2 linked regions of the Actinacidiphila yeochonensis CN732 genome follow. The protein of the gene in region 1 binds, or shares a complex with, the protein of each later gene. Links are inferred from orthologs where the notes say so. Each region holds a gene or a part of one and is shown on either strand. Other genes may lie near its edges.

The links.
Region 2: the proteins of mfd (region 1) and uvrA are in contact, whole or in part, in a crystal structure (PDB 4DFC), measured with the Escherichia coli proteins. The link is inferred for Actinacidiphila yeochonensis CN732 from one-to-one orthologs.

Annotation. Positions count from the first base shown.
Region 1 is NZ_JQNR01000005.1:96,646-106,857, reverse strand. What follows is about bases 2,253-6,362. They hold mfd (transcription-repair coupling factor), read left to right. Parts: upstream 2,253-2,583; coding sequence 2,584-6,162; downstream 6,163-6,362. Other genes in these bases: BS72_RS12615 (TolB family protein), read left to right, coding at 6,287-6,362. In the rest of the region: BS72_RS12625 (N-acetylmuramoyl-L-alanine amidase), read right to left, coding at 1-1,974; more of BS72_RS12615, read left to right, coding at 6,363-7,210; BS72_RS33985 (DUF2079 domain-containing protein), read right to left, coding at 7,270-8,862; BS72_RS12605 (HNH endonuclease family protein), read left to right, coding at 9,837-10,212. UniProt on the Escherichia coli protein: Couples transcription and DNA repair by recognizing RNA polymerase (RNAP) stalled at DNA lesions. Mediates ATP-dependent release of RNAP and its truncated transcript from the DNA, and recruitment of nucleotide excision repair machinery to the damaged site.
Region 2 is NZ_JQNR01000003.1:149,346-159,060, reverse strand. Bases 3,790-7,402 are described here. They hold uvrA (excinuclease ABC subunit UvrA), read left to right. Parts: upstream 3,790-4,112; coding sequence 4,113-7,202; downstream 7,203-7,402. Other genes in these bases: BS72_RS02390 (MBL fold metallo-hydrolase), read right to left, coding at 3,790-3,803. Also shown: BS72_RS02410 (TerD family protein), read left to right, coding at 1-63; BS72_RS02395 (cytochrome c oxidase assembly protein), read left to right, coding at 1,775-2,809; more of BS72_RS02390, read right to left, coding at 3,147-3,789; BS72_RS02380 (Rieske (2Fe-2S) protein), read left to right, coding at 7,529-7,957; excinuclease ABC subunit UvrC, read left to right, coding at 8,141-9,715. UniProt on the Escherichia coli protein: The UvrABC repair system catalyzes the recognition and processing of DNA lesions. UvrA is an ATPase and a DNA-binding protein. A damage recognition complex composed of 2 UvrA and 2 UvrB subunits scans DNA for abnormalities.

The sequences.
Region 1 (10,212 bases):
GGTGCCCACCACCCGGGTCTGGTCGCCCGGGGCGCTCTGGTCGATGTTCTTCGCGTAGTAGTAGTCCGAGGTCACCGGGTCGTCGGCGACGTAGGACTGGCCGGCCGGGATGGTGTAGCCCAGGGGCGCCACCACCTGGGTGTCCTCGGTGGCCACGTCGGCGATCACCGACGGGTAGGCCGAGGCCTCCGGGTAGGCCCGCCCGTACACCTGTACCGCGCTGCCGCCGGCCGGGGTGACGACGTGGCGCGCGGTGTTGCCGTTGGCCACCGCGTTGACGCCGCCCGGGTTGTAGAACCAGGCCTTCTGCCCGCCGTACCAGATCGCCGTCCAGTCACCCTGGACGCCGGCCACGACGAAGCTCTCCCCGGCGACCGCCTTGTCGGTGACGTCAGCGGCCTGCGTACTGCCGTTGGCGACCTTCAGCCCGGCCATCACCGAGTCCCCGATCAGCGCCGCCGTGGCGGACGGGGACGTGCGCAGGTAGACGAAGCTGGCCGGCTGCGCCGAGCAGGTGCCGCTGGAGCAGCCGGTGAGGGCCGGCTCGTTGGCGGAGGTGAACGGCGGGTCGATGGTGACCTCGCCGCCGACGATCGGGGTGCCCCCGCCACCCGGCGTGGCGCCGAGCAGGTCCATGTAGTGCGACCAGTTCCAGAACGGCCCCGGGTCCCAGTGCATCGCGGTCAGCTGCGCGGTCTGCGGCGACGGCACGTCGTCGTGGCCGATGATGTGCTGCCGGTCCAGCGGCACGTTGAACTTCGCCGCCAGGTAGCGGACCAGCGCGGCCGAGGACTCGTACATCGACTCGCTGTACCAGGACGCCCCGTCCACGGCGACGCCCTCGTGCTCGATGCCGATCGAGTGGGCGTTGACGTAGTAGTTCCCCGCGTGCCAGGCCACGTTCTTGGTCTGCACGAGCTGGGTGACCAGCCCGTCGGAGGAGCGCACGATGTAGTGCGGGGTGGCCAGCTTCGTCGGGTCCTGGAACAGCGCGAGCGAGCCGCTGTAGCTGCCCTCGGTGTCGTGGATGACGATGTACTTGATCGCGTCGCCGTCGGCCGGCCGGTTCGCGATGTCGTAGTTCCCGTACTTCGACTTGTCGGTGGCGCTGTTCTGCTTGTACGCGGCCGGAACGAAGTTGCAGGTCAGGCCGGACGGGCACTCCGGGGCCGGGGTGGCCGCCGGGGTGGCGGCGGTGCCGCCCGCCGCGGTCTCCGCCTGCGCCTCGGCCGTAGCCGAGGGCAGCTTCAGCTCCTCGACGGTGGCGGTCTGCGGCACCACCGCCGGCTCGGCGGCCAGGGTGACCTGCTGGCCGTCGTCCGTGACGCGGGCGGCGCCCGCCTTCAGGGTGGCGTACACCCGGTCGGCGTACTGCGCGGCGCCCTGCGCGTCCGTGGACTGGCTGAAGCGGGCCACCGCCGCGTACCAGGCACCGGGGTCGGCCGGCAGGGAGCCGGCGAGCTGCTTCTCGTAGCGCGCCAGGAGCGCCGCCCCGCCGCGCACACTCTGCGCGGCGTCGCCGCGCAACTGCGCCTGCGAGCGGCCAATGAGCTCGGCGGCGGCGTCCAGGGTGCGGTAGGCGGCCGTGTCGCCGGTGCCCCCGGTGCTCGTGCTCCCGGCCTTGGCGGCCCTGGCGGCGGTGCCCGTGGAGGTGCCGCCCAGGCCCCGCTCGTCGGTCTCGGGGGCGGCCGCGGCCAGGGCCGCCGCGTCCACGTGGGTCAGGCCCATCACGTTGTAGTTGCCGGTCGTGCTCGGCTTCCCGCCGTGGGTGTCCCACAGCGACTGGTGGTACGCCACCGCCAGCAGCACGCCCTCGGGCACGTGGAACTCCTTCGCGGCCGCCGCGAAGTCCTGCTGGAGCGCCTGGTGGGCGTCCGCTCCGCTCTCCGCCCGGCCGGCGGCTCCGCCGCCCCCGGCAGGCGCCGCCTGCGCGACACCGCCCAGGGACAGCGCCCCCGCCGCGACCGCGGCCACCGCGGCCGCCCACCTCCGGTGGGTTCCCGCGTGCTCCGGGACTCTTCGCCTGCTGTGCAATGCCCCTCCCCGCTCTTCAGTTGCTCTTCGGTTGGTCTTCAGTTGCTCTTCGGTTGGTCTTCGGTTGGTCTTCGGCTGTTTTTCGGTTCGACCGATGTTCTTCGGTTCGACACAGTGCCGTTCCGTTTCTGTCATCGACACGTTCCGGCTCCCGCCCGCGGTTCCACGTGCCGGCCGACAGGATCCGGGCAGCCCGACAGCCACGGCGCGCCCCGCCGGGCCCGCGTGCCCGTCCGGGCGGTGCCTGTCACCGCCACGTCGTAGGCTGGGTGAACCCGGCCCGTTCCACGTGTCGGGTGGTCCGCGTTCGCCCCCGAGGGCGCGCGACCGGGCGGGTCCGGCCCGGCTCCGGCGCTGTTCGGGGCGGGGTGGCGGAAGGCTCCGGCCAGGTGCCTTCGCCGTGCGGCCCGGTCCGTGCCCGCGTGCCGTCCTGCCGGCATCCGTCCCCGTCCGCGTCCCCGTCTCCTGTCCGCCCGTCCCCGTCCACTCACTCCGCACCGCCTGCCCCTTCCTCCCGGACGCTCCCGGTCGGAAAACCTGAGGAATCTGATGAGCCTGAACGGTCTGGTCGACATCGTCGTCGAGGATGCCGCCCTCGCCGAGGCGGTCGAGGCGGCCGCCTCCGGTGCCCGCCCCCACGTGGATCTGGTCGGGCCGCCGGCCGCCCGCCCGCTCGCCATCGCCGCGCTCGCCGCCCGCGCCGGGCGGACCGTCCTCGCGGTGACCGCGACCGGCCGGGAGGCCGAGGACCTGGCCGCCGCGCTGCGTACCCTGCTGGAGCCGGACTCGGTGGCGGAGTTCCCGTCGTGGGAGACGCTGCCGCACGAACGGCTCTCCCCGCGCAGCGACACCGTCGGCCGCCGCCTGGCGGTGCTGCGGCGGCTGGCCCACCCCTCCGCCGGCGATGTCGCGGCCGGTCCTGTGCGGGTCGTCGTGGCGCCGGTGCGCTCGGTGCTCCAGCCGCAGGTCAAGGGGCTGGGCGACCTGGAGCCGGTGGCCCTGGCCGGCGGCCAGAGCGCCGACCTGGGGGAGGTCGTCGAGAAGCTGGCGGCCGCCGCGTACGCGCGGGTCGAGCTGGTGGAGAAGCGCGGCGAGTTCGCGGTGCGCGGCGGCATCCTCGACGTGTTCCCGCCCACCGAGGAGCACCCGCTGCGGATCGAGTTCTGGGGCGACGAGGTCGAGGAGATCAGGTACTTCAAGGTCGCCGACCAGCGCTCCCTCGAAGTCGCCGAGCACGGCCTGTGGGCGCCGCCCTGCCGCGAGCTGCTGCTGACCCCCGACGTCCGGGCGCGCGCCGCGGAGCTGGCCGCCGCCCACCCGGAGCTGGACGAGCTGCTCGGCAAGATCGCCGAGGGCATCGCCGTCGAGGGCATGGAGTCCCTGGCGCCGGTGCTGGTCGACGAGATGGAGCTGCTGCTCGACGTACTGCCGGCCGGCGCCATGGCGGTCGTCTGCGACCCGGAGCGGGTACGCACCCGGGCCGCCGACCTGGTGGCCACCTCGCGGGAGTTCCTCGAGGCGTCCTGGGCCGCCTCCGCCGACGGCGGCCAGGCCCCCGTCGACCTCGGCGCCGCCAGCCTGCGCTCCATCGCCGAGGTGCGCGACCACGCCCGCGAGCTGGGCCTGCCGTGGTGGTCGGTGAGCCCGTTCGCCGCCGACGAGGCGGCCGGTGCCCCGGACCGGTCGCCCGGCCCGGAGCTGGAGTTCGGCGACACGCTGCGCCTGGGCATGCGCTCCCCGGAGCTCTACCGCGGCGACACCGCCCGCGCCCTGGCCGACACCAAGGGCTGGCTGGCCGAGGGCTGGCGCGCCGTCTACGTCACCGAGGGCCACGGGCCGGCCTCCCGGCTGGTGGAGGTGCTGGGTACCGAGGGCATTCCGGCCCGGGCGGCCGTGGACCTGCCGGCGGGGGAGCCGCTGGCGCCGTCGGTGGTCCACGTGGCCACCGGGTCGATCGAGCACGGCTTCACCGACCCCGTGCTGCGCGTCGTGGTGCTCACCGAGACCGACCTGTCCGGGCAGCGGTCCACCGCCAAGGACATGGGCCGCATGCCCTCCCGGCGCCGCAAGACCATCGACCCGCTCACCCTCGCCGGCGGCGACTACATCGTCCACGAGCAGCACGGCGTCGGCCGGTACGTGGAGATGGTGCAGCGCACCGTACAGGGCGCCACCCGCGAGTACCTGGTGGTGGAGTACGCCCCGGCCAAGCGCGGCCAGCCCGGCGACCGCCTCTTCGTGCCCACCGACCAGCTGGAGCAGGTCACCAAGTACGTCGGCGGCGAGGCCCCCTCGCTGCACCGGCTCGGCGGCGCGGACTGGACCAAGACCAAGGCGCGGGCCAAGAAGGCGGTCAAGGAGATCGCCGCCGACCTGATCCGGCTCTACTCGGCGCGGATGGCCGCGCCCGGATACGCCTTCGGGTCCGACACGCCGTGGCAGCGCGAGCTGGAGGACGCCTTCCCGTACGCGGAGACGCCCGACCAGCTCACCACCATCGGCGAGGTCAAGGCGGACATGGAGAAGTCCGTGCCGATGGACCGCCTGGTGTGCGGCGACGTCGGCTACGGCAAGACCGAGATCGCGGTGCGCGCCGCCTTCAAGGCCGTCCAGGACGGCAAGCAGGTCGCGGTGCTGGTGCCCACCACGCTGCTGGTGCAGCAGCACTTCGGCACGTTCTCCGAGCGGTACGCGCAGTTCCCGGTGAACGTCCGCGCGCTGTCCCGGTTCCAGACCGACACCGAGGCCAAGGCCGTACTCGAAGGGCTGCGCGACGGGTCGGTCGACGTCGTCATCGGCACCCACCGGCTCTTCGCGTCCGAGACCCGCTTCAAGGACCTCGGCCTGGTGATCGTCGACGAGGAACAGCGGTTCGGCGTCGAGCACAAGGAGCAGCTGAAGAAGCTGCGGGCCAACGTGGACGTGCTCACCATGTCCGCCACCCCCATCCCGCGCACCCTGGAGATGGCGGTGACGGGCATCCGGGAGATGTCCACCATCACCACCCCGCCCGAGGAGCGCCACCCGGTGCTCACGTTCGTCGGACCGTACGAGGAGAAGCAGATCGGAGCGGCGATCCGCCGCGAACTGCTGCGCGAGGGCCAGGTCTTCTACATCCACAACCGGGTGGAGTCCATCGACCGGGCCGCGTCCCGGCTGCGCGCCATCGTCCCCGAGGCGCGGATCGTCACCGCGCACGGGCAGATGGGGGAGTCCCAGCTGGAACAGGTCGTCGTCGACTTCTGGGAGAAGAAGGCCGACGTGCTGGTGTCCACCACCATCGTGGAGTCCGGCATCGACATCTCGAACGCCAACACCCTCATCGTGGAGCGCGGCGACACCTTCGGCCTGTCCCAGCTGCACCAGCTGCGCGGCCGGGTCGGCCGCTCCCGCGAGCGCGGCTACGCCTACTTCCTGTACCCGCCGGAGAAGCCGCTCACCGAGACCGCGCACGAGCGGCTGGCCACCATCGCCCAGCACACCGAGATGGGCGCCGGCATGTACGTGGCGATGAAGGACCTGGAGATCCGCGGCGCCGGCAACCTGCTGGGCGGCGAGCAGTCCGGCCACATCGCCGGGGTCGGCTTCGACCTGTACATGCGGATGGTCGGCGAGGCGGTGGCGGACTACCGCGCCTCGCTGGAGGGCGGCGGCGAGCCGGAGGAGGAGCTGCTGGAGGTGAAGATCGAGCTGCCGGTGGACGCCCACGTCCCGCACGACTACGCGCCCGGCGAGCGGCTGCGGCTCCAGGCCTACCGCGCGATCGCGGCGGCCGGCTCCGAGGAGGACATCGCCGCCGTCCGCGAGGAGCTGGCCGACCGCTACGGCAAGCTGCCGGAGCCGGTCGAGAACCTGCTCCTGGTGGCCGGGCTGCGCATCCTGGCCCGCAGGGTCGGCGTCGCCGACATCACCCTCCAGGGCTCCAACGTGCGCTTCGGGCCGGTGGAGCTGCGCGAGTCGCAGGAGCTGCGGCTCCAGCGGATCTACCCGCGCTCCGTCCTCAAGCCGGCGACCCGGCAGCTGATGGTGCCCCGCCCGGCCACGGCGCGGATCGGCGGCAAGCCGGTGGTGGGGCGTGAACTGCTCCAGTGGACGGCGGAGTTCCTGACGACGGTGCTCGGCGGCTGAGCCGGCGAGGGCGGGTGGCGACCTCCGGCGGGCGGCCTCCGGGGCGCTCCCCGGCCCGGGCGCCGGTCCGCCCCCCGTCGGCCGACTCCCTTCCGTCCTTGGGCCGGCGCGTTAGTGTGCCGGTGTGACGATCACCGGAACCGGGACGAACATTCGGCCGCTCGCCCCCGGCCAACGCGCCAGGCTGCTGGTCGCCGACATCGACGGCGGGGAGCCGCGGGTGGTCCACGAGACCGCCGGCACCGCCCTGGAGGCCCCCAACTGGTCCCCGGACGGCCGCTGGCTGCTCTACAACCACGACGGTCTGCTCTTCCGGATACCCGCCGACCCGGCCCCCGGGGACGGCGCCGGGCCCGAGCTGATCGACGCCGGCGGCATCACCGACGCCAACAACGACCACGTGATCTCGCCCGACGGCGCCACCATCTACCTGTCGGCCGGCGACGGCCACATCCACGCCGTCCCCTTCGGGGGCGGTGCCGCCCGCCGGGTCACCAACGACCACCGGCCCGGGCCCTTCCGGCACTTCCTGCACGGTGTCTCGCCCGACGGCGGCACCCTCGCCTACGTGGGAGTGGAGCCCTGGAACGGGGACGAGTGGGGCTACCGCAACATCTTCACCGTGCCGGCCGCGGGCGGCCCCGACACCCGCCTCACCGACACCCCGGCGCCCGCCGACGGGCCGGAGTTCAGCCCCGACGGCGAGTGGCTGTACTTCAACTCCGAGCACGGCGCCGCCGCCCCCGGACACGCCCAGCTGTTCCGGATGCGCCCCGACGGCTCCGAACCGACCCGCCTCACGGGCGACGAGCGCGTCAACTGGTTCCCGCACCCCTCGCCCGACGGCCGGCACCTGCTCTACATCAGCTTCCCGCCGGGCACCCTGGGGCACCCGGCCGACCAGGACGTCCTGCTCCGGCTCACCACCCCGGACGGCGGCGGCCACCGCGACCTGCTGGCGTTCAACGGCGGCCAGGGAAGCCTCAACGTCAACAGCTGGGCACCGGACGGCCGCCGCTTCGCGTACGTCGACTATCCGACGAGCTGACCGTCCGGCCGGCCGTCCTGAGGAGCTGACGTCCTTGTGCGCCCGGACACCGGGCGCGGTCAGCCGGTGCGCTTGAGGACGACGTAGCCCTGGACGGAGGCGACCTGGCTGTACGCCGCCGTCGGGTGCAGCTGCTTGGCGTACGTCACCGGGTCGCCGGCCCAGCCCGAGATGTTGTCGATCGCGATGTACTGCGGGACGACCGTCTTGGTGTCGCCCACCCAGTACACCGTGGTGCGGTCCACCAGGTGGCTGATCGGCCCGACGTTCGCCTCCACGGTGGCGCCGTCGGGGATCTGGGCGAGGGCGTGCTCGATCGCCCTGGTCCGGGCGTCGACGGTGTAGGTGCCGGAGTGCGCCAGCGCGGCCAGCGGCATGGTGAGCGTCAGCGCGAGCGCGGCGCCGGCCACCGCCGCGGGCACCCCGGAGGCGTACGACCGCAGCCAGGCGCGGGGGCTGGTGCGGCAGGAGGCCGCCGCGTCCACCATGGCCAGCACCACCACCGGCATCAGGACGGCGCTGTAGTGCCAGTCGGTGCCCCAGTAGTGGTCGTCGTGGGAGACGAACCGCCAGCCCAGGGTGGGCAGTGCGGCGACGATCAGCGGCGAGCGCAGCGCCAGCAGGCCGCTGGTCGGCAGCAGCACCCACAGCAGGGTGTGCACGGCCGTCCACAACGGGATGTGGCCCGGCATGGGGGCGCCGTCGCCGCTGAGCTTGTTCCAGTAGTCGTAGCCGCCCGTCGAGTTGAACGCCGGGATGATCACACCGAAGGCCAGCGCCGACATGGCGACACCGAAACCGGCCAGGCCGATCGCCCAGGGGCCGTAGCGCAGCGCGTCGGTGAGCCGTTCGCGTGCCGGGGAGGTCGGGCCGTCCGAGGCCCCGCCGTCTTCCGGGTCCTTCTCGTGCCCGTCCTCGGAGGCGGCGTCCGGGCCCGCCTCCACCGCCTCCGCGGCGGCGTCCCGTTCCTCGCGGGTGCGCCACCACACGATCGCGCCGATCGCCGCGGCCGTGACGCCCATGTCCTCCTTGACGAAGACCAGCGGCACCGCCCACCACATCGCCGGTGCCCACCGCCGGCGCAGCACCGCCTCCAGCGAGAAGGCCAGCAGCGGCATCGCGAAGGCGATCTCGTGGAAGTCGAACTGGACCGCCCGCTGCACCCCCCACGACAGCGCGTACGCCACCCCGACGGCGAGCCCGCGGCCCCGCCCCAGCAGCAGCCCGGACACCCTGGTCACGGGGATGACGGACACCGCGAACAGCACGGCCTGGGCGACCAGCAGCGTCACCGGCGTCGGGAAGACCCGGTAGAAGGGCGCGATCAGCGCCGTGACCGGACTGAAGTGGTCGCCCAGGATGTTGAACCCGGGGCCCTTCAGGTCCGCCACCGGGGCGTGCAGGTGGGCGTAGGACTTCACGGCCTGCTCGAAGATCCCGAGGTCCCAGGACATCGTGAGCAGCTGCCGGTAACGGGTCACGGACAGTGCCGTGTAGGCGGCGAGGAAGACCAGCGCCAGGAGATAGGGGTCCAGTCGGGCGCCCGGCATCCGCAGCCTGGAGAGGGCGCCTCCGGCCTGCTGCCGGGCGTCGGCTCCGCCCTCGGCGGTCCTGGACTCCTGCGCCGGGAAGACCGCCTCGGCCTTCTCCATCGTCGTCCTCCAGTGGCAGCCGGGTCGGGGTCTGCCGGAAAAGATACGGGACGAGGCTGTCGTGGTGGGACCCGTGAGACCGCGCGGCGGCACTCGGGCGGCAGCGGAGGGTGGGCCGCCGGGCGGTACGTGCGCGGGCGCTCCGCCCCGAGGGGCGCGGGGCGGGCGCCGCCGGGCCGGTCCGCGCGGGCTCCGCGGCGGCCCGCGCGGACCGCGGGCGAAGTTGTCCACAGGCTGTGCGGGATGGCGGGTGCGGACCCCCGCCGGGCCGCTAGGCTCGCCGTGCGTCGTGACGGTGGCCGCTCGGGAGGGCCGTCTGCGCGCCGCCGCGGCCCGTCCGGTTCCTCCTCCGGGAGTCGGCTTCCGGACGGCCGCTGATCCGTCCGCCCAAACCCGCGACGCGTTCACGACGCACTGCCCCGGAACCCGGCTGAACCGTCCGAACCGGCTCGACCGCCGTCCGCAGCCCAGATGATCTCGCCTGACTCGTATGATCGTATGGCTCATCTGACTCGTCCGACTCGGTCCGGCACTCCGTCGGGGACGCGGCGCCGCATCGGCCATGTCCCGCTGTCGACGGGGGAGCGGGCCGCCGTCCGGCAGATTCCGGTCCCGCTGGTGTCCGACGCGGAGCGCGTGCACGGGCCGCACCACCCGTTCACCTCCGAACTCCGCCGTACTCTCGCCTGGTTGGGGCAGGTTCAGAGTCAGTGACACCGAAGGGACGGGGCGCGACACCCGCGCCCCGCAGACAGATCCGAGGTGCGGTGATGGACAGGCTGACACCGACAACCCCCGCGCGTCCGGCGGCACTCGCGGCACTCGCGGCGCCCGCGGCGCCCGCCGGGACCGCCGGGACCGACGCGGCCACGACCGGACGTCCGCGCGTCCGGTACCGCCGGAAGGAGGCGGCCGGCGCCGGCCGCGGCCGCCGCGGCCCGGTGCCCCGGCCGCTCGTCCTCGCGACCACCGCGATGCTCGGTGCCTCGCTCCTGCTGACCGGGTGCAAGGACGTCCACGTGCGCGTCAGCGGCGCGCCCTCCGAGTCGGCCGTCCAAGCCGCGCCCGACGGCCACGCCGTGAGCCCGCTGGACGATCCCGACGGGACGAAGGCCGGGCTCGCGGCGATCACCTCGTCCGCGGACCAGGCCAGGGCCCGGTCGCTGATCCAGAAGGTGGCCACGAAGGGACGCGGCCCGAAGACCGGCTACACCCGCGACGAGTTCGGCTACGCGTGGATGGACTCGGCACCGGGCGACATCCCGTTCGCGCACAACGGCTGCGACACGCGGAACGACCTGCTCAAACGGGACGGGCTGGACGTCCACTACCGCAGCGGCTCGAACTGCG
Region 2 (9,715 bases), on another replicon or contig:
GGCACGGCAGCCAACGGGCGCACCTTCCAGGACCTGATGCCCGCGATCCGGGCCGCCCTGTAGACACGCCCGTCAGGGAGCCCGGGTGCCCAATGGCGGCGCCCGGGCTCCCGCACGAGGGACGGCAGCCGTCGCCGTCGGAGAGCCGCCCGCGCCCACGAGCCGGCGCCCGCGGCGCGCCCGGGCCCGCGAGCCGGCGCCCGCTGCCCGGGGCCCGCAGGGCCCCGGCGATCCCTGCCGCCCGAGGCGCACCGGTTCCACGTCCTACCCGCGCCGCCGGCCGGAGCTCCCGGCCCAAGGCCATCCGGCCAGGTGAGGGGCGCCCTCCCATGGTCCCGTCTCCGCCCCGTCTCCGCCCCGTCACCGGTCAGGGCCGCCTGCCGGGCCGGCCCGGGCGGTCGAACTCCGTCGGGACACAACCAACGGCGAGCGGACCCCGCTGAGGCGGGTCGACCGTCGCGCCGTCCCGGGCAGTGCTCTTCCCGGACGGGATCACGTCATCCACCTGCGTGCTTTACCTCTATTTGGTGATCCGGGTATCATTCCGTGACCTGCCGATCGCCGGAGGACCCGTGGACGTATCCCTCGCCCTCTGGGCGCTGACCATCGCCGGTCTTGGCGCCCTCATCGGAGTCGACTTCCTGGTCCGGCGGGAACCCCATGAGGTGTCGATCCGCGAGGCGGGGATCTGGACGGCCGTATGGGTGGTGCTCGCCGCCCTCTTCGGCGTCGGCCTGCTGGTCTTCGGCGGCGGCCGGCCCGCGGGGGAGTTCTTCGCCGGGTACGTCACCGAGAAGTCCCTCAGCGTCGACAACCTCTTCGTCTTCGTGCTGATCATGGCGAAGTTCGCGGTGCCCCCGGTGTACCAGCAGCGGGTGCTGATGTTCGGGGTGCTGATCGCGCTGGTGCTGCGAACGGTGTTCATCGCCGCCGGGGCGACCGTCATCGCCAACTTCTCCTGGGTCTTCTTCGTCTTCGGCGGCTTCCTCGTCTGGACCGCCTGGAAGCTGCTGCGCGAGGCCGCCTCAGGGGACGACGAGAAGGGGGAGTACGAGGAGAACCGGATGCTCCGGGCGGTCGAGCGGCGCGTGCCGTCCACCAGCCGCTACCACGGAACCCGGCTGGTCGTCCGGGAGGACGGCCGCCGCCTCGTCACCCCGATGCTCGTCGTCCTGGTCGCCATCGGCACCACCGACGTGCTCTTCGCCTTCGACTCCATCCCGGCCATCTTCGGCCTCACCCAGGACCCGTACATCGTCTTCACCGCCAACGCCTTCGCCCTGATGGGACTGCGCCAGCTGTACTTCCTCATCGGCGGGCTGCTGAAACGGCTGGTCCACCTCTCGTACGGGCTGTCGGCGATCCTGGGCTTCATCGGCGTCAAGCTGCTGCTGCACGCGCTCCACGAGTACGGGGTGCACGTCCCGGAGATCTCGGTGCCCGTCTCCCTGGCGGTGATCGTCGGCGTCCTCGCGGTGACGACGGCCACCAGCCTGGCCGCCTCCCGCCGCGGCGCCCAGGAAGCGGCCCCGTCCGATCCCGCGTCCGAGCCGCCGTCCGATCCCACGAACGGCACCGGCCCCGGCACCGACGCCGGGCCCGCGCCGTCCGCACCCTCCGCCCCGTCGGGCAGCCGCCGCGCGGACCCCGCGAGTAGCCGCGGCCGCCCGGGCCGGACCACGCCACCCGTCCGTGCGGCGCCCCCTGCGCGAGATCCGGCCCGGCGGGGGACTAGCGTGGCTCCGGCAGCGGAATCCACGCGAAAGGCACGGACGTGGCGAGCACGGCGGACCCCCGGGCGCTCCCCGAACTCACCGGGACCCGGTTCCTCCACACCTGGCAGCTCGACGGGCCCGTACTGGCCGTCGTACTCCTGCTCGGCGCGGTCTACGGCTACGGGGTGTGGCGCAGGACGCGGGCCGGCGAGCGCTGGCCGGTGTGGCGTACGGCGGTCTTCTACCTCTTCGGCCTCGGCGCGCTGGTGTTCGCCACGATGTCGGGGCTGGCCGTCTACAACCGGGTGCTCTTCTGGCCCGCCGCCGTCCAGAACATCCTGCTCGACCTCTACGTCCCCCTCGGCCTCGCCCTCGGCGACCCGCTCGGCCTGGCCTCCCCGGACGGGCGGCTGCGCCGGGCCTTCGCCTCCGCGCCCGCGCGGGCGCTGACGTACCCGCTGGTCAGCTCGGTGCTGGTGCTCGCCTCCGAGCTGACCATCTACTTCACGCCCTACTTCACGACCTCGCTCGGCAACGGCCTGGTCAGGCAGCTGATGCATCTGCAGCTGGTCCTCACCGGCTGCCTCTTCGTGCTGCCGATGCTCAGCCGCCAGGAGCTGCTGCCGCGCTGGTGCAGCCACCCGGTGCGCGCGGTCCTGGTCCTCTTCGACGGCCTCTTCGACTCCGTGCCCGGCATCGTCGTCATGACCAGCGGCACCCTCGTCGCCGGCCACTGGTACACCAGCCACCCGCGCACCTGGGGGCCCTCGGTCCAGCACGACCAGATGCTCGGCGGCGGTCTCATGGTCACCCTGGCGGAACTCGTCGGGCTGCCGTTCCTGCTGCTGGTCTTCGCCGAGTGGTGGCACGCCGAACGCGAGCGCACCGCCGTGATGGACGCCGCCCTGGACCGCGAGGCCGCGCGCCAGGCCGCCTCGTCCCCGCCGCACCGCCCGCCCGGTCCGCCGGCCCCACGCGGCCTGCCGAGGCCGCCGAGGCCGTTGAGGAGTCCGGGACGGCCGAGAAGTCCGGGACCGCCGCCCCGCAGCCGGCCGCCGCCGCGGCCCGCCCGGTCCCGCCGGTGCCGGAGATGACCCGCCCCTGGTGGGAGACCGACCAGGGCGAGGTCGGCATGCGCATGCGCGGCGAGCGCTGACCTCCCGCCTGGCGGGCACGGGACGGGCGCGCGACTGACGGACAGCGGTCCGCCGGCCGCCCACGGCTCGGGCCGGGGCGGCACTACGCGGCTGCCGGGCCCCTGCTCGACGTACGCACCGACATACGCACCCGACATGCGCACCGACGGGCGCTCGCGACGTGCGCTCGCGACGGGACCCGATCACCGACCCCTACCCCTGGATGCGCCCGAAGCTGGCCGAGCCCGTCGCCCCCACGTCCTGACCTCCGGCCGCGCGGTGACGGCTCGCCGGGTCACCAGCCGCGTTCGCGCCACTCCGCCAGGTGGGGGCGCTCGGCGCCGAGGGTGGTGTCGTTGCCGTGGCCGGGGTAGACCCATGTCTCGTCGGGGAGGACGTCGAAGAGCTTCGCGGTGACGTCGGCCAGGAGCGAGGCGAAGGCGGCCGGGTCGCCGTGGGTGTTGCCCACGCCGCCGGGGAAGAGGCAGTCCCCGGTGAAGAGGTGCGGGTGTCCGTGCGGGTCGTCGTAGACGAGGGCTACGCTGCCGGGGGTGTGGCCGACGAGGTGGCGTGCGGTGAGGACGACGCGCCCGAAGCGGACGGTGTCGCCGTCGTCGAGCGGCGCGGCCGTCGGGACGGGGATGCCGTCGGCGTCCTCGCGGCCGGCGTACGTGCGCGCGCCGGTGGCGTTCACGACGGCGGCGAGGGCCTGCCAGTGGTCGCCGTGCCGGTGGGTGGTGACGACGCCGGCCAGCCCGTCGGTGCCGACCACCTCCAGCAGGGTGCCGGCGTCGTTCGCCGCGTCGACGAGGAACTGTTCGCCGGTGGCGCGGCAGCGCAGCAGATACGCGTTGTTGTCCATCGGCCCGACCGCGACCTTCGTGACGACCAGGTCCGCCAGCTCGTGCACGTCGGGCGTGCCCCCGACGGCGACCTCTCCCGTGTAAGCCATGGCGCCAGCCTAGCGATGGCGCCGTGCGGGGACCGGCCGGTGCGGGAACCCGGCCGCCGTGGACGGCGTCTCGCACAGACGGACGGTGCGCCACACGATCGAGTGAATGAGGGTGAGCGCGACCGCTAATCGAATGCACGTGCTATAGGGTCGTGTACGCGGTCGCAGCCGGGCGGGAAGCCGGTCCGGGTGTGGCGCGATACCGACAAGTGGAAGAAAAGCCGCGGCCACCCCGTTTACGCTGACTGGGGGTGCGACGCTCCATCGTTTCCCCCGTCCCCCCACTTTCCGAAGGAAAGGCGCACTGGCGTGGCCGACCGACTCACTATCCGTGGCGCTCGCGAGCACAATCTGCGGAACGTCTCGCTCGACCTGCCCCGGGACTCCCTCATCGTCTTCACCGGCCTGTCCGGCTCGGGGAAGTCCTCCCTCGCCTTCGACACGATCTTCGCCGAGGGCCAGCGCCGCTACGTCGAGTCGCTGTCCTCCTACGCCCGGCAGTTCCTCGGCCAGATGGACAAGCCGGACGTCGACTTCATCGAGGGGCTGTCCCCGGCCGTCTCGATCGACCAGAAGTCCACCTCGCGCAACCCGCGCTCCACCGTGGGCACCATCACCGAGGTCTACGACTACCTGCGGCTGCTCTTCGCCCGGATCGGGAAGCCGCACTGCCCCGAGTGCGGGCGCCCCATCGCCCGGCAGTCGCCCCAGGCGGTGGTGGACAAGGTGCTGGAGCTGGAGGAGGGCAGCCGCTTCCAGGTGCTCTCGCCGCTGGTGCGCGAGCGCAAGGGCGAGTTCGTCGACCTCTTCGCCGACCTCCAGACCAAGGGCTACAGTCGCGCCCGGGTGGACGGCGCGACGATCCAGCTCACCGACCCGCCGAAGCTGAAGAAGCAGGAGAAGCACACCATCGAGGTGGTGGTGGACCGGCTGACCGTCAAGGGGTCCGCCAAGCGCCGCCTCACCGACTCCGTCGAGACGGCGCTCGGCCTGTCCGGCGGCATGGTGATCCTCGACTTCGTGGACCTCCCGGAGGACGACCCGCAGCGCGAGCGGATGTTCTCCGAGCACCTGTACTGCCCGTACGACGACCTGTCCTTCGAGGAGCTGGAGCCGCGCTCCTTCTCCTTCAACTCGCCCTTCGGCGCCTGCCCCGAGTGCACCGGCATCGGCTCCCGCATGGAGGTCGACCCCGAACTGCTGGTGCCGGACGAGGACCGCAGCCTGGACGAGGGGGCCATCTCCCCCTGGAGCAGCGGCATGTCCAAGGGGTACTTCGAGAAGCTCGTCCAGGGCCTGTCGAAGGAGCTCGGCTTCCGCACCGACATCCCCTGGGCCGGCCTGCCCGCCCGTGCCAAGAAGGCCCTGCTGTACGGCCACAAGTCCGAGGTCCGCGTCTCCTACCGCACCCGCTTCGGCCGCGACCGCTCGTACACCACGAACTTCGAGGGCGTGGTCAACTACGTCAAGCGGCGCCACCAGGAGTCGGAGAGCGACGCCAGCCGGGAGCGCTTCGAGGGCTACATGCGCGAGGTGCCCTGTCCGACCTGCCACGGCAGCCGGCTGAAGCCGCTGGTGCTGGCCGTCACGGTGGAGGGCCGCTCGATCGCCGAGGTCTCCGCGATGTCGATCAGCGACTGCGCGGAGTTCCTGGGCGCGATGAAGCTCAACGCGCGCGACCGCAAGATCGCCGAGCGCGTCCTCAAGGAGGTCAACGAGCGGCTGCGCTTCCTCGTCGACGTCGGCCTGGACTACCTCTCCCTCAACCGCGCCGCCGGCACCCTCTCCGGCGGCGAGGCCCAGCGCATCCGGCTGGCCACGCAGATCGGCTCCGGACTCGTCGGCGTCCTGTACGTGCTGGACGAGCCCTCCATCGGCCTGCACCAGCGCGACAACCACCGGCTGATCGAGACGCTGGTACGGCTGCGCGACCTCGGCAACACCCTGATCGTCGTCGAGCACGACGAGGACACCATCAAGACCGCCGACTGGGTGGTCGACATCGGCCCCGGCGCCGGCGAGCACGGCGGCAAGGTCGTCCACTCCGGCTCGCTCAAGGAGCTGCTGGAGAACCCCGAGTCGCTCACCGGCCAGTACCTCTCGGGCCGGCGCGCCATCCCGGTGCCGCCGGCGCGCCGCCCGGTCGACCCCGAGCGGAACCTCACGGTGCACGGCGCCCGCGAGCACAACCTCCAGGACATCGACGTGTCCTTCCCACTGGGCGTGCTCACGGCGGTCACCGGCGTCTCCGGCTCCGGCAAGTCCACGCTGGTCAACGACATCCTCTACACGCACCTGGCGCGCGAGCTCAACGGTGCCCGCACGGTGCCCGGCCGGCACACCCGGGTCGACGGCGACGACCTGGTGGACAAGGTCGTGCACGTCGACCAGTCGCCCATCGGACGCACCCCGCGGTCCAACCCGGCCACGTACACCGGGGTCTTCGACCACGTCCGCAGGCTCTTCGCGGAGACGATGGAGGCCAAGGTCCGCGGCTACCTGCCCGGCCGGTTCTCCTTCAACGTGAAGGGCGGCCGCTGCGAGAACTGCGCGGGCGACGGCACCATCAAGATCGAGATGAACTTCCTGCCGGACGTGTACGTCCCGTGCGAGGTCTGCCACGGTGCCCGCTACAACCGGGAGACGCTGGAGGTCCACTACAAGGGCAAGTCCATCTCCGAGGTGCTGGACATGCCGATCGAGGAGGCGCTGGACTTCTTCGAGGCGGTGCCCGCCATCGCCCGCCACCTGCGCACCCTGCACGAGGTGGGCCTCGGGTACGTCCGGCTCGGCCAGTCCGCGCCCACCCTCTCCGGCGGCGAGGCGCAGCGCGTCAAGCTCGCCTCCGAGCTCCAGAAGCGCTCCACCGGCCGGACGGTCTACGTGCTGGACGAGCCCACCACCGGCCTGCACTTCGAGGACATCAGCAAGCTGATCAAGGTGCTCTCCGGGCTGGTCGACAAGGGCAACTCGGTGATCGTGATCGAGCACAACCTCGACGTGATCAAGACCGCCGACTGGGTGGTCGACATGGGCCCCGAGGGCGGCAGCGGAGGCGGCCTGGTGGTGGCCGAGGGCACCCCCGAGCAGATCGCGGGTATCCCGGCCAGCCACACCGGCAAGTTCCTGCGCGACATCCTCGACCCCGAGGCGGTCAGCGACGCGGCGGTGCCCGCACCCCGCAGGCGTGCGGCGGCCAAGACGGCCTCGGCGTCAGGGGCAGCAGGCAGGACGCGCGCCAAGGCACCCGCCAAGTCCGCCGCCTCGGCGGCCGGGACGGGCGCCAAGGCCAAGGGCGCCGCCACGTCGGCGTCGGGCACGGGCACCTCCTCGGGCGCCTCGGGCAAGGCCTCGGGGAAGAAGGCCGCCACGCCGAGGAAGCGGGCGGCGAAGGCGTAGCCGGGGCGGCGCGGCTCCGGGGGCGCGGACGGCCGGAGGAGGCGGCGGCCCTCCCGGGAAGGGCCGCCCGTGACGCGGTGCCGCCCCCGGGCGGGCGTCCGCCCCGCACTGGAGCGGGCCCGGCACGGGGTGGGGGCGGACGGGTGCCTCGGTGCCCGCGTGGTCCGGCACGTGGCCGGGGACGCGGCCGGAGCCGCCCCCGCGCGCAGGCGACGCCGGCCGGCGGCGGGTGAGGGACGGCAGGCGGCACGCCGCCGTCCGGCGCTCCGGGGACGGGTCGTAGGGTACGCACGGCAAGACCGTCACTTCCCGTACCAGGAGCACACATGTCCACCGAAACGCCCGCCGGCCGCCGCACCGTCCTGCGGGGCGCGGCACTGGCCGGGACCGTCGGGATCACCGGGGCCGGCCTGGCCGCCTGCGGCGGCAAGAAGGACACCGCCGACGGCCCGACGAAGCCCGTGGACCTCGGCTCCGCCTCGGCGGTCCCCGTCGGCAGCGCCAAGCTCTACCGCGAGGACCGGGTGCTGGTGTCGCAGCCGCAGCAGGGCCGGTTCAAGGCGTTCAGCGCCGTGTGCACCCACCAGGGCTGCGTCCTGGACTCCGTCCAGGGCACCACCGCCTCCTGCCCCTGCCACGGCAGCCAGTTCGACGTCGAGACCGGGAAGGTCGTCCAGGGCCCGGCGGTCGCGCCGCTGCCCGCGGTCGACGTCACCGAGCGCGGCGGCAAGCTCACCGCCGGTCCCGGGGCCTGAGTGGGGCCCGCCCTGCGGCGGGGTCCACGCGCCCTCACCGCGGCGCCCCACCGCGGTGCTCCGGCGCCCGCCGGAACACGGTCCGGGCGGGCCCGGTGCGACCTGGTCCGGAGAGCTGAAGTCGCCCTCCCGAGCGGCCTCGTCGCAGACCGTATCCACACGGTACGACAGTAGGGTGGTGGCATGGCAGACCCCAGCAGTTACCGACCGAAGCCGGGCGAGATCCCCGACTCCCCAGGGGTCTACAAGTTCCGGGACCAGCACCGCCGGGTGATCTACGTCGGCAAGGCGAAGAGCCTGCGCCAGCGCCTGTCCTCCTACTTCCAGGACATCACCAACCTGCACCCGCGGACCGCCACCATGGTCACCACGGCCGCCTCCGTGGAGTGGACGGTGGTCTCCACCGAGGTCGAGGCGCTCCAGCTCGAGTACTCCTGGATCAAGGAGTTCGACCCGCGGTTCAACGTCAAGTACCGCGACGACAAGAGCTACCCCTCCCTCGCGGTGACCATGAACGAGGAGTTCCCCCGGGTCCAGGTGATGCGCGGCCCCAAGCGCCGCGGGGTGCGCTACTTCGGCCCGTACGCCCACGCCTGGGCCATCCGCGAGACCGTCGACCTGCTGCTGCGGGTCTTCCCCGTACGCACCTGCTCGGCCGGCGTCTTCAAGCGCTCCGCCCAGATCGGCCGCCCCTGCCTGCTCGGCTACATCGGCAAGTGCTCCGCGCCCTGCGTGGGCCGGGTCAGCCCCCAGGAGCACCGCGAACTCGCCGAGGAGTTCTGCGACTTCATGGCCGGCCACACCGGCACGCACCTGCGCCGTCTCGAACAGGGGATGAAGTCCGCCGCCGAGGCCATGGAGTACGAGCAGGCGGCCCGGCTGCGCGACGACATCGAGGCGCTGCGCCGCGCCATGGAGAAGAACGCGGTGGTGCTCGCCGACGCCACCGACGCCGACCTGATCGCCGTCGCCGAGGACGAGTTGGAGGCGGCCGTCCAGATCTTCCACGTACGCGGCGGCCGGGTGCGCGGCCAGCGCGGCTGGGTCACCGACAAGGTGGAGGCCGTCGACACCACGGACCTGGTCGAGCACGCCCTCCAGCAGCTGTACGGGGACGAGTCCGGCGACGCCGAGCAGGCCGGCGGCGCCGGCGGTGTCCCCAAGGAGGTGCTGGTCCCGGTGCTGCCCGAGCCGGTGGAGCCGCTCGCCCAGTGGCTCTGCGACCGGCGCGGCTCCCACGTCAGCCTGCGGGTGCCGCAGCGCGGCGACAAGAAGGACCTGATGGCCACCGTGCAGCGCAACGCGCAGCAGGCGCTGGCCCTGCACAAGACCAAGCGCGCCTCCGACCTGACGACCCGCTCCCGCGCCCTGGAGGAGATCGCCGCGGCCCTCGACCTGGACACCGCGCCGCTGCGGATCGAGTGCTACGACATCAGCCACCTGCAGGGCGACGACGTGGTGGCGTCCATGGTCGTCTTCGAGGACGGCCTGGCCCGCAAGAGCGAGTACCGCCGCTTCCAGATCAAGTCCTTCGCCGGCCAGGACGACGTCCGGGCCATGCACGAGGTCGTCACCCGCCGCTTCCGCCGCTACCTCCAGGAGAAGCAGCGCACCAGCGAGTGGGAGGAGCAGATCACCGGGGACGCCGGCGGGCCGGAGCCGACGGGCGCGACGTCCGAGCGGGACGCCGCCGCCCCGCCGCGGACCGCCGCGAGCCCCGCCCTCCCGGGGACCGATCCGGTACCGGCGCCGCACCCC